DNA from 4 places in the Lacticaseibacillus sp. 30 genome. Region 2 is predicted to be linked to each of the others. Evidence: predicted binding sites of a transcription regulator. Region 2 holds the regulator's gene; each other region holds the start of a gene.

Region 1 (3,155 bases), on a different contig from region 2:
GTAGGGGCTGTGCAGACAGATTTGAGTGCCCATTTTGATCGCGACATGCCGTTTCAGGAGCGGGCTATTTTTGCTGGCGGTTGTTTCTGGTGTATGGTTGAACCATTCGTCGATTTGCCTGGTATCACCGCAGTCACTTCGGGTTACACTGGCGGGCATAGCGCACATCCCACTTATGAACAAGTGATCGGCGGCTATACCGGGCATGTTGAAGCCGTTGAAATTATTTTTGATACCCGCAAAATGAGCTACGCCGCATTAGTGGCGCTTTATTTTCAGTTAACTGATCCGACTGATGCACTGGGGCAATTTCAAGATCGCGGCAGTCAATATCGTCCTGTGATTTTTGTCAAAGACGATACGCAACGCCAGATAGCGGAAGCGGCTAAGGCTGAATTGGCTGCTTCTGGGCGTTATTTGCGGCCAATCATCACTGCAATTGAACCTGTTGCGACTTTTTGGCCAGCCGAGAACTATCATCAAGACTTTTATAAAAAGAATCCGAAGCGCTATCAGATGGTTGAACGGACGCGCCGCCAGTTTCTTCAATTTCAGCGTGCACAAGGCAACCTGCGGGTGATGTTGAAACGGCGTAAAAAGGCATAAATTCTTGCAGTCAAATGGCAGTTGTTGTTGAAACGGAGGTAGTGGCCTATGCGGGAACCGATACGACATTGGACGCAAAAAAATATGCCTGATCTTCACGGCAGCTATGCGGTCGTAACAGGTGGTACCAGCGGAGTTGGGTTTGCAATGAGTGCTGCTTTGTTGCGGCACGGGGCGACGGTGATCATCGTTGGCAAACAGGCATCAAAAGGCGTCACTGCTGCAGCCAAGTTAAGGGCGCAAACCGGTCAACAAAATGTCACGTTTATGGGCGCTGATCTGGCGGATCAAGCAGCCACTAAACACTTAGCCAACCGCCTGCTGAGGATGCTTCCTAAGCTGGATATTTTAATCAATAATGCCGGTGTGATGATGCCCGCTAAACGTACCTTGACCCGTGACGGTCTCGAGCTGATGTGGGCAGTGAATTATTTTGCCGGATTTATCTTAACAATCGAACTGATGCCGCTACTATTGCGATCGGATCATGCCCGTGTGGTTAACGTTGCCTCAATCGCCATGGGTCGACCACATTTGACCTTTAATCAGTTTGATGGCCATGACTATCGCCCTTGGACGATTTATACGACTACCAAGCTGGCGCAAGCGATGATGGTGGTTAAGCTCAATCAGCTATTGACAGAGGCAGGACAGTCGGTGACCGTGACTGGCTCAAGTCCGGGATTAGCCGCAACGAGTTTGAAAACAATCAGCTCAAGGAAAACTGCGTGGTTGATGCGAATGGGTGCGTTGAGTTTTTGCTTGCTGCCGTTTCTCCGGCAATCGCCAGATCAGGCGGCATTGCCAGCACTGTATGCGGCAACCGACCCCAATGCGCAAGGCGGCGTGATTTATGCACCACATGCATGGCGTGGTTTGCGAGGTTACCCAGCATTATGGGCTTGGAATCAGCGGCCCGAATTACACGATCAGAAGTTGCTTGATCGTTTATATCGGGCTTCACGCAATGTAACTGGTGTATGACTGCCATTTTGGGCACGTTAGATTTTCTAAGAAGCGACTTTGCTAATGCCCCAAAAGCATCATTTCTGCTGATCCCATGCTATTTTTGCTGTGATTAGCGTTGTGTAAGCGGTTCACCTAAAATGGCACATGTAGTGGTGAGCATACTCGCTAACACCAATATATTGTATATTCAAGACTTACATTTAAAAAAATTTGTTGCATAATAGAGCATAGTCGTTGTCAGTGCAACGAAAACGAAAGCTTAAGGGAGTCTTGTTTGTGCAAACATCTGGGAATTATTTTAGTTGGTTGATGCATCAGTTGAAGGGGTGGCCGCAGCAGAACTATTATTTGTTCTGGTTTGCTTTTGGGTGTCAGTTGATGACCCTTGTAGATGCTAAGATAACGCCCGTGACTATCATTACTTTTATTGGGACAACTTTGGGTGTGCTTTGCGTCTTGGCCATTAATGCCACTAAAGCAGTCAATGGGTGGTTAGGTCTTTTGAGTGCCGCATGTTTTATCTATGTCGGCTTTATCGCCCGCAATTATCTATCAATGTTTGAACAGCTAGCCTATGTGGTGACACTTGATTTGCCAGTTTTGATTAGCGTTCGGACTTGGAATGATGATACTAAGAACAACTTGAAGACATTCAATGCCCAGAAATGGATGCTGTCAATTGGCTTTACGTTGATTGTGTGGGCGGTGAGCGCCTATTTGATCGGCCAGTTTACCAATGATCCGCGGCCAATTTTTGATGGTATGGCTTTTGCGATTTCATTGACTGGTGGGATTGTTTGCTTCCTGCGATACAACAATCAGTACTTCTGGTGGTTGTTCAGTGGCGTGGCTCAGCTCGTTTTATGGGCCATTACTTTTGCGCAAGGGGATGCCAGTTTAGCGATGGCGATTAATGCCAGCATTTACGTCATTAATGATATTTTGGCCTTCACGGTTAGCCCATGGTTCAATCGGGGCCGCAAGCAGCTGGGTCTAAAAACGATCTAAGTGGTGCTTTAGCTGTGTTTGTGGTAATGTTTGTTGTTGGCGCAACATAATAAACATAATTGAGGAGCGAGAACTGTGATCTACATTTTAGGCAGTATTGGTGCAGGAAAAACGTCGCTGACAAAAGTTTTGTCAGAAGATATGCAGGCACCGGCATATTATGAAGATGTTGAAGGTAATGGCATGATCGCCAATATGCTGCAAAAATTTTATGGTGCAGGCGTTGAGAGTCGTAAGCGAACCGGCGCGATGTTGCAGATTGCATTTCTCACGTTCCGTTACCAGCAATTGAAGAAGGCTGTGACCCAAGAAAACGCGATCATGGATTCTTCGCTTGAATCAGACTTCGTGATGGCCTCGCAGTTGCATAAACACGGTGAAATCGATGATGTTGATTTCAATGTTTATGTGACACTGTCTCAAGAGATGCAAAGTAATGTCAATGGCAGTCCTTGGAACGGTTTTCCTGATCTAGCAGTTTATCTGAAAATTGATCCAGATCACGAAATTGACGAAATTCAAAGTCGTGGTCGCGATATGGAAGATATTCGCGAAAAGCCGGAGTTGGTCGA
Region 2 (3,155 bases):
CCTTCAAGAAGGCCTGAACCTCAGAGTCTTGCAAAGCCTTCTTGACCATTTTGAAATAGCGATCACGCCATTGTCGTGAATCCATCAGCAATGCAATCTGCTTACGCATGTCCTCCATCAGTTTTCCCTCCTTGTTCGTTAAGCTCTTTCCATTTCTTCATTTGTTCGGCGAGTATCTTCTTATCAGTTTCACTGATCGTTTCCTTTTTTGGCTTATACCCCGCTTGTGCCCAATCTGGCAACTTCTCCTGCCGCGGACCTTTGGCGCTGCCTTGACGCCGTTTTTGACCACTGGCCTTCTGTTTTTCAAAGTCACTTATCTGTTTCAAAGCAGCCTCGGGACTGTTCACATTAGCTTTCAGCCAACTGTTAGCAATTGCATCAAGCAATGCCTGATTGATACTGTCATTGGTTCGTAAAATATAATCAATCAAAATATTGATCGTCGGCGCATCGAACACATTTCGCTCACTAAGCTGCTGAACGGCACGTAACTCGTTGTTAGCCGGGTACATTCGGACATTTTTTGCCTGCTTGGCGGCGGTTAAGAATTGGCGCGGTGGCATACTTTTGGCTTTTTGCAACAAAGCTTCGTCGGCTGATGCCACTTTTGGCGGTGCCGTCGTGGTCGTCGGCTGCGCATGTGGTTGTGCTCGGGTGTAGCCTTGTTCAGCTAAGCGCCGCAATTGACTCAAATTAATTTTGCCAGTCATGACATCTGTGGCGCGACTAATCAAGCGAGCAAAATCCGGCGGTTGAATCCCGTAAAAACCGGCGATTTGATACAACGCTTCCTGATGCGTGGCGAGTTGCCCCGCTTGAATATTACTATTCGCCAGCATCGCTTTGACTAATGCCCAATCATAGCCGCCGCCTGTGCCAAGCCGTGGCCGCGTGGCTTCTTTTTGCGTCATATCTGATTTAGCTGCCACCACTGCTGGTGGCTCCTTGCTCAAATCATGATCAAACCGAAACACATCGAGAAAACTGGCTGTAATCTCCTGCCATTCAGGTCTGCGCACTGGTTTGAGGCTAAATTGGCCAACCAGCTCATCGTATCTTTTTTCCCCGACTTTGTCGTATAGGAGCAACCCGAGAAGATCGTCCTTGAAAAAGGCATCAGGTGCCACCGGTGCATACAACTCATAAGCGTAGTAACGCCCTAATGAGTCGACTTGCGTATAAGTGCGCAATAACCCGACCGCCTCCAGTTTGACACGCGCATTGAATAATTGATCAATATCAATATCTAACAAATCCAGCAGCCATAATTGCAGACGTCGATCAGTCACTAGTGCGCGATCTTTAACTTCCTGCCACAGGCTCAGATACAATGCCATCGCAATCGGCCCGATGAGCGGCTGATAGAGTGAAATTGCCACTTTTTCGTCAAAATCACTCAAATGACCGGCTTTTGTTAACACAAACCCTGCCTGTGGACTAAATGTATCAGGACGTTGCATGCACTTTCACCTCTTTTCAGACAACGGACCTGAGACATTTGCCTCAGGTCCGGTTTACCATTTTCAGCTGCGATGATCTTTACTTCTTGGTCTTTTCTTTCTTCATCATGTCCTGCAATTCCTGCATGAAGACGGACATATCTTTAAACTGTCGATAAACGCTGGCAAAACGGATATAGGCAACATCATCGACATCGGCTAGTTTAGACATGACAAACTCACCGATCGCCTGACTGGAGACTTCGTTTTCACCAATCGCACGCAACTGATTTTCGACCGAATCGACAATACTTTGCATTTGTTCCATGGTAACCGGCCGTTTTTCAGCGGCCCGAATAAGTCCTTTTAGGATCTTCTCACGATTAAATTCTTCACGTGTACCATTCTTTTTGATCACTAACAGCGGGGTTTGTTCAACCCGTTCAAAGGTTGTAAACCGAAACCCGCAATTTTCGCATTCGCGACGGCGGCGAATCGCACGGCCACCGTCTGTTGGTCGGGAATCGACAACTCGCGAACTATTATGATGGCAATGGGGACATTGCACGACTCCACCCTCTTAATCAAAGTTTGATAGCTTATTATAGCACGCGTAAGCCGCTTATGATAGCCGTTGCAGCCGGTGGATCAAGGCATTGGCTTGGGCAATGGTTGCCTCTTGAGTCCCATTATTATCAATCACAAAATCTGCCAATGCTGCCTTTTGCGCTAACGGCATTTGCGATTGAATTCGGGCCTCCGCGTCAGCCTGTGAGAGCCCGTCTCGTGCCATTAAACGCGATAGTTGGATATTGGGATCAACGCTCACAACCGCAACACCGTCAAAGTCATCGGCATAATCGGCCTCATACAACAAAGGAATGTCGCCGACAACGATGGCGGCCCCACCGGCTTTTGCCTGTGCAAGTGCCTGACTGATGGCCTCGCGCAAATAAGGCCGATTGATCTGATTCAAGGCTGCCATTCTGCCTGGCTGGGAAAAAACAATCTTGGCCAGCTTGGCGCGATCTAGGCTGCCATCCGCGCGCAGCACTTCAGGACCGAAAGCTTGAGCAATGCGCGCAAGAACAGGCTGCCCAGGCTCGACGATCTGGCGGGCAATGACATCAGCATCCACCACCGGAAACCCAGCGGCTTTGAAAGTGCGGCTTACCGTCGATTTCCCCGATGCAATGCCACCGGTTAACCCCAAGAGATAAGTCACGCTGGCCGCCTCCTTTGATGTAATGGCTGACAGTGTGGGCAGTAATGGGTTCCGCGCTGACCAACCTTAATTTTGACAATCGTCGTGCCGCAGCGATCGCACGGGGTACCTTCCCGATCATAGACGTGCAAGGCATTTTGAAAAGAACCGCGATTGCCTTCTGCATCAACATACGTATGCGCGCTGGTGCCGCCTGCCGCAATGGCTGCGTTTAATTCTTGGATAATCGCGTCATGCAGTGTTTTGATTTCTTTAGATTTCAAGGTATCAGCTGGCTGCAGCGGATTGAGCCGACTTAACCAAAGTACCTCATCAGCGTAAATATTGCCCACACCAGCGACCACGGTTTGATCGAGTAAAACCGACTTAATCGGTTTATGATGACGTTTCAAGCGCTGGGCAAAGTCCGCTTCGTCAAAGGTGCTTGGGGTTGGTTCCGGCCCAAGTTTAGCAAGTGCTGTGACCTGATCCTCCTGCCCGGTTTTGAT
Region 3 (3,155 bases), on a different contig from region 2:
GACGATCTGAAGCAACAGTATGCTAAAAACCAGATTGCCTTGTCGTTTGCGACGACTGCCCAAGCGCAACAAGCCGCGCATTTGTTGGCAACCTTGCAGCAGCAGGGCCAGCTGACGCACCTTGAGCAACAAAAAAACAGTCTTCAAGCAGCATACACCGGTACCTATGCTGCCGCGGCTGATCGCGTCCTCACCATGTTGCTTGAAGCCAAACTCATTCCGATCACGCTTGCCCGGCAAGAAGCCAACTTGGAACAGATTTTCATGGAGGTGACGCGATGAACGCAGCGATTATTTTCACCAAAAAAGAACTGCTTGAAAGCTGGCGGACGCACCGCTTGTTGATTTTGACGGTTGTTTTCCTCATTTTCGGCATTTTGAGTCCGCTGATCGCCAAACTCATGCCGGAACTGTTAAAAGGCGGTCTTGGCGGCATTAAGGTGGCGGTCCCTAAACCGACTTCGCTGGATGCATGGACCCAATATTACAAGAACATCACCCAGATGGGCATATACGTGTTCGCCCTCATGCTTGGCGGTTGTGTGAGTCAGGAGATTCAACAAGGCACACTCGTTAACTTGGTCACCAAAGGCTTGCCGCGCTGGACGGTCATTGTGGGCAAAGCGGTTGTCGGGATGTTGCTCTGGATCTGGATCACCAGCCTCGCCTTTTTGGTAACGTGGGCTTACACCGCGTACTACTTTCCTGATACGCGCAGCCCACATGTGGTACTCGCGTTCTTACCATTATTAGTCTTTGGCTTATTCTTCCTCAGCCTGATCGTGTTTGGCTCCACACTAGCAACGAATAATTATGGCGGTTTGCTGCTGACGATTGTGGTGATGGCACTGTTGTATTTGGCACAAATGGTCAAAAGTTGGCAACATGCTAATCCGGTTGCCCTCATTGGCGACAATATGAAAATCCTTGTCAACAGTGATGCGCTAACGAAATTGATGCCGGCCATGGTCATTGCCGTCGTTGCTGCCGTTGTTTTATTTTTCGCGGCGATCAAGCTGCTGGATCGAAAAAAGCTTTAAAAAATTAGCCGAATTTTTGTTGATTAAACTCAAACTTCAACAAAAATATCGGTTATTTTTGGGCTATGATCAAACGATTTTTGAAAAAGCAGAAGTCGTGTTCACATGCGCAAACGTTATAACAGTCGGGCTTGCCGTCATTATCGTTAAGATGTGTCGTGAACAACCAAATAATGCAAAACACACTATATGGTGTATACAGATAATAATTACCCACAAAATTTGGTAGATATCCCGTTACTTTTGACGCTGAGTCTTGTATACTAGATACATTGTTACAAGCACTTCAAGTTAACGTAATGGGGGATTAGCCATGATCGAATTTTATACACAAATCAAGAAACGAGACGGGCGCATTGTTGATTTTGATGCATCCAAGATCAGCACTGCAATCACGAAGGCGGCAGAAAGTGTGGCAAAACTGGCACCGAGTGACGTGCTGACGATCGATCACTTGACGGATACGGTCACGGCTAAGATTCGCGATCGCTACCACGATGACGTGGAAATCGCAGAGATCCAAACAGTGGTTGAGCAGACCTTGATCGCTGCAGAAAAGTATAACTGGGCTGAAGCGTATACTGAGTATCGCTTGAAGCGTGATTTAGCCCGCAAACAGAAGCAAGATGTTAATTATAACGTCTCGCGCCTAGTGAATCGCGACGAAAGCGTTGTTAACGAAAATGCCAATAAGGACAGCCGGGTCTTTTCAACCCAGCGGGATCTAACTGCAGGCGCAGTGGCCAAGGCAATTGGCCTGAAAATGCTGCCGCCTGCTGTTGCCAACGCGCATTTACGTGGCGATATTCATTGGCATGATCTTGACTACACCCCGTTTATGGCCGAAACCAACTGTTGTCTGATTGATTTTGACTACATGTTGAACCATGGCTTCAGCATTGGCAATGCCGAAGTTGAACCGGCCCATTCGATTCAAGTTGCTGTGACGCAAATGACCCAGATCATCGCTAATGTGGCCTCCAGTCAATACGGCGGCTGCTCCAGCGATCGAACAGATCAGGTCTTGGCGCCATTCGCCGAGAAAAACTATCAAAAACATTTGCGTGAATTCGGCAGCGTGATTGATGATCCGGCTAAGCTGGAAGCACTGGCTGTGAAGCAGACTAAGAAGGATATTTATGATGCCTTGCAAACTTTGGAATATCAGGTGAACACCCTTTATTCCACCCAAGGCCAGACGCCATTTGTCACAGTCGGCTTCGGTTTGGGGACCAGTTGGATTGAACGCGAGATCCAAAAAGACATCCTGAAAATCCGAATTCTAGGTCTGGGTAAAGAACGGCGGACAGCCATCTTCCCGAAATTGGTCTTTACTTTGAAACGCGGTTTGAACCTGAAACCAGAAGATCCAAACTATGATATCAAACAATTGGCGATCGAATGTGCCACCAAACGGATGTATCCTGATGTCGTTTCCTATGACACCATCAAGCGATTGACCGGTTCCTTCAAAGCACCAATGGGCTGCCGTAGCTTCCTGCAGGGTTGGACTGATCCAAAGACAGGCAAAGAAGTGAACGCTGGGCGGATGAATCTTGGTGTTATCACGGTCAACTTGCCGCGGATTGCAATGGAAGCCAATGGCGACAAGGCGAAATTCTGGAAGATTTTTGAAGAACGGATGCGCATCTGTAAGGAAGGCCTGCTCTATAAGGTTGAACGCACCAAACAAGCAACGCCAGAAAGCGCACCGATCCTCTACAAGTATGGGGCCTTTGGTCACAAGCTGGCTGACACCGACAGCATTGACGATCTTTTCAAAAATGGGCGGGCAACTGTTTCACTAGGCTATATTGGTTTATATGAAGTCGGTACTGTTTTCTACGGCTCTGCATGGGAAAAGAATCCCGATGCCAAGGCATTCTCAGTTTCAATCGTGAAGGCTTTGGACGATCACTGCAAGGCTTGGGGAAAACAATATGGCTACCACTTCTCGGTTTATGGCACGCCAAGCGAATCGCTAACTGACACCTTCTGCCGAGCAGATACGAAGAAATTCGGTATCGTGAAGGACATTACGGACAAGGAATACTATACCAACAGTTTCCACTACGATGTGCGCAAATCACCGACCCCATTTGAGAAACTTGATTT
Region 4 (3,155 bases), on a different contig from region 2:
GGATCAACGACTGACTCAAACCCGCTCACAACCCGCCGGCCAAAGTCATTCAGGAACCAGTCTTGAATACCAGACATGGAAACACCGATACGCCGATTCTTCTTGATGATATCACGCGAAACCTGCCAGTCATAATGACTAAAGGTCACCCGCTTGGCGAATCGTGCTGCCAATGTGAAGGCCTGTTTCAGCTTCCATCCTTGCTCAACTGCAACAACTGGAAAGACTTCAAACAGATTGCAAGGTTCTCCATTGGCCAAGGAAATCTCACCACAAGGGTTGGTACCCTCAACATCGGGATCATTTTCCGCATTTTCGCCATCAGCAATCCGACCAAACCGCCGTGACAGTTCAAGATTCACAATCCCGGGTTCGCCATTTTTGGCAATGGCGTGGGCAATCGGCGAGTAAGCATCGAATTGTGTATTGATCGCAACACTATTGTTCGACGCCCAACGATGATGATAAAGCTGCTTTTGATCCTGCTTCATCGTGATAAAATCGTCATCGTCTGCTGAGCCGAGTGACATTTCAGCGGAGCGCCGAACATTGCCAGCAACGACTGTTTTACCGATCAAATTACCAATATCAGTCGCATCCACCGCCGTCAAGTGTTGGCCAACGCGAGCATTGAGCAACTTGTTGATATCCAATAACATCTCAATCAATGGCATCGGTCCAGAGGCAGTACCGCCAAAACCGTGAATTCGTGCACCCTTTGGCCGAATGTTGGTGATATCTAAAACCAGTTTTGTCTGACCGCTTGGATTAGTCGCGGCAAAATGATGGTCGATCACTTTCGCGTTGGCTAACACCCAACCTTCTCGCGTATCTGGCAAGGCACAATGATCAGCCTGTTCACCGGCATGTGCTTTTTCCCACTCGTCACGGTCAACCGCACCCATTTTCAAAGAATCAGCATAACTCGCGCTATTGCGGCCAATCACAACCGTCAACTCAAGCTTGGTCGCAACAGGTGGCAGCTTTGCAATATTATCCTTTGTCACCGAAAACCCAACGCCGCCGCCCTTCATCAGTTCATCAAACATGAAGGAGTATGGCATCGACACAGCCGGCTGCGAGGCGGGATAATCTTCAGGCACAATGTGTGATTGGCCATAAGGTTGCGGGCGAATGGCGATGAACCAGCAATTGTTCAAGGCATCGCCATTGCGCTTTTGATAATCTGTTCCGGAAATCCACAAATTACGGCCTGAAGGTGTGCCCGCCAAACCATAAATCAGTTTAAAAAGATTCCGTGCTTCTTTTTGCAATGTTTCAACGACCTTGGGATCAGGATTCGCTGTATGTAGGCGCGGATCAAGGTTAATGTTACCTTCAACCACGCGCTTGACGGTTTCGTCCCAGTTTTCAGTGCGTTGAGCATCTGGCAGCCACCGAGCATAAGTACGTTTATAAGTGACCCAGCCAAGTTCACCCCAATGTGGTTTTATTTCTTTTTTAACCTCGGCAATAAAAGCTGGTGCCAAGGTGATTGGTTTCGTCATAACTTGCATATCCGTACCTCCCGTATACAAGATATGGTATATCCTCATGAAGCTTATATCAAGATATAGATTTAACAATAACAACTGGTTAGATGACGGTAACTGGTGGCCGACAGTGCGTTCGCCTTTTCCAGAAAATTCTGAGCAAATTAAAAAATCGTCAGAGCAAAAACGTCTCCGACGATTCCTATGTGTTCAAGTTAGAAAACCGGACCAACATATGGTCGAACCAGCACATGTGCTAAATCTAGCGTTTTGAGCTCGGCAATTTCTTGAACGAAACAAGTGATCGAGCCAGCTAACATCAGGTTCATTGGCATCTTGCCAACTTGAACGGCAACGATCGGCATATGATGCGCATAGGCGTACCCGATTTCAAAAGCCGTGCCAGGATCAGGTGTATCGCCAACATAATCTAGAATAGCCACCATGGTTGTCGCCTGATGCAAGCCTTGAATGTCTTCACCAAAGACCTGACGCTGCCAGCCTGGTGAGTTTTCTTCCAATTTAGCTTTATTAGTATCATCGCGGGGTGAGAAAACACCGGTCACCGACTTGTTGACCTGCAATGCTGCCAAGACTTGATCAAGTCGCTTTGTTTGAGCCGCATCAAAAAATGGTGCGGCGACATAGATTTGTGCCATTTAGTTTCCTCCCACTTTTGTGACGTGCCCAGCAGCACTAAAAATCACGCTGCCGCTGCCATAAATATTCAACAATGTCGTGATCGACAAGCCGATTTTCATGCAACAGGCTGTGTGCAGCCCGCGGGCCGCGGATCACGACCTCGGTGTAATCTTTGATGCGGTCTTTGACCAAATAGCGAATTGCAAAACTGCTGTTGATCGCCACTTCACCATCATGGCGGCCGCCAATTAGTAAATCGCCAGCGATATTCAGCCACCGCAGATTTGCCGGTAAATTACCAATTGTCTTTTGAAACTGTTGATAAATCGGTGCAGCATGTTCCGGCCCGGTGCGGGTCAACCGCCAATTTAAGATTGGTGATCGTTGCGCCACCTCTAAATCATTCATCGGCGCAGCAATCGTGACTAGATTGGCGACAGGCACTGTCGGCTTGCTCAAAAGATATAGGACAGCTGTGACACCACCCATCGAATGGCCGACAATGTTCACCTCTGCAAACGCCTGTTGCGTTTGCAACGCTGTGATCACCTTTTCCAAGCCATGCAACTGAGCTGCTGGACGCACCGCCTTATCTGTGAACAACACTTGGACTGCTGCATGATGATTTAGGTTAAGCTGCCCACGCAAATGCACCTTGCCATCTGGCGCAACAATCGCTACAACATCTTTGCTGAGTCCATAACAGCGCTGGAGCCGCCAGAGCATATGCCCAAACGAATAGCGTGTGCCAAGGTGCCCAGGAATAAACAAAGTAGGTACCGGATCCATCACCAGCGGAACCGGTTGATACCCCGGCCGTGCCAGCAACAAATAATCTGCCAGACCGCCTACAACCACGACAAGACCAATGGCCGCAACGATCCAGAACCAGCCGCTCATGAGCTAAGCCTACAGCTTGTCGACTTGATCGAAATCCAGTTCCGCGGTAACTTCGCGGTCGAACATTTCGGTGACAACTTTCAACTTCATCTTTTCCTTATCAACTGCCGTGACTTTACC

What was found. The regulator NrdR, encoded in region 2, represses ribonucleotide reductase genes. The targets are predictions, from matches to a motif close to ACACNATATATNGTGT.
Region 1: the regulator NrdR is predicted to act here: its motif matches at 1,745-1,760, upstream of pnuC (nicotinamide riboside transporter PnuC).
Region 3: the regulator NrdR is predicted to act here: its motif matches at 1,221-1,236, upstream of nrdD (anaerobic ribonucleoside-triphosphate reductase).
Region 4: the regulator NrdR is predicted to act here: its motif matches at 1,533-1,548, upstream of nrdJ (ribonucleoside-triphosphate reductase, adenosylcobalamin-dependent).

Annotation. Positions count from the first base shown of each region.
Region 1 is NZ_JBSOQX010000007.1:102,177-105,331, forward strand. Features, by position in the region: gene msrA (peptide-methionine (S)-S-oxide reductase MsrA) at 1-606, shown strand, start outside; gene ACWPAB_RS06695 (SDR family NAD(P)-dependent oxidoreductase) at 655-1,590, shown strand; gene pnuC (nicotinamide riboside transporter PnuC) at 1,852-2,583, shown strand; gene ACWPAB_RS06705 (deoxynucleoside kinase) at 2,659-3,155, shown strand, end outside.
Region 2 is NZ_JBSOQX010000003.1:38,481-41,635, reverse strand. Features, by position in the region: gene dnaI (primosomal protein DnaI) at 1-118, opposite strand, end outside; gene ACWPAB_RS02815 (replication initiation and membrane attachment family protein) at 102-1,463, opposite strand; gene nrdR (transcriptional regulator NrdR) at 1,543-2,010, opposite strand; gene coaE (dephospho-CoA kinase) at 2,065-2,667, opposite strand; gene mutM (DNA-formamidopyrimidine glycosylase) at 2,664-3,155, opposite strand, start outside.
Region 3 is NZ_JBSOQX010000026.1:27,804-30,958, forward strand. Features, by position in the region: gene ACWPAB_RS13270 (ABC transporter ATP-binding protein) at 1-282, shown strand, start outside; gene ACWPAB_RS13275 (ABC transporter permease) at 279-1,040, shown strand; gene nrdD (anaerobic ribonucleoside-triphosphate reductase) at 1,354-3,155, shown strand, end outside.
Region 4 is NZ_JBSOQX010000016.1:53,035-56,189, forward strand. Features, by position in the region: gene nrdJ (ribonucleoside-triphosphate reductase, adenosylcobalamin-dependent) at 1-1,517, opposite strand, end outside; gene ACWPAB_RS10880 (nucleoside 2-deoxyribosyltransferase) at 1,709-2,152, opposite strand; gene ACWPAB_RS10885 (alpha/beta fold hydrolase) at 2,190-3,035, opposite strand; gene nusG (transcription termination/antitermination protein NusG) at 3,045-3,155, opposite strand, start outside.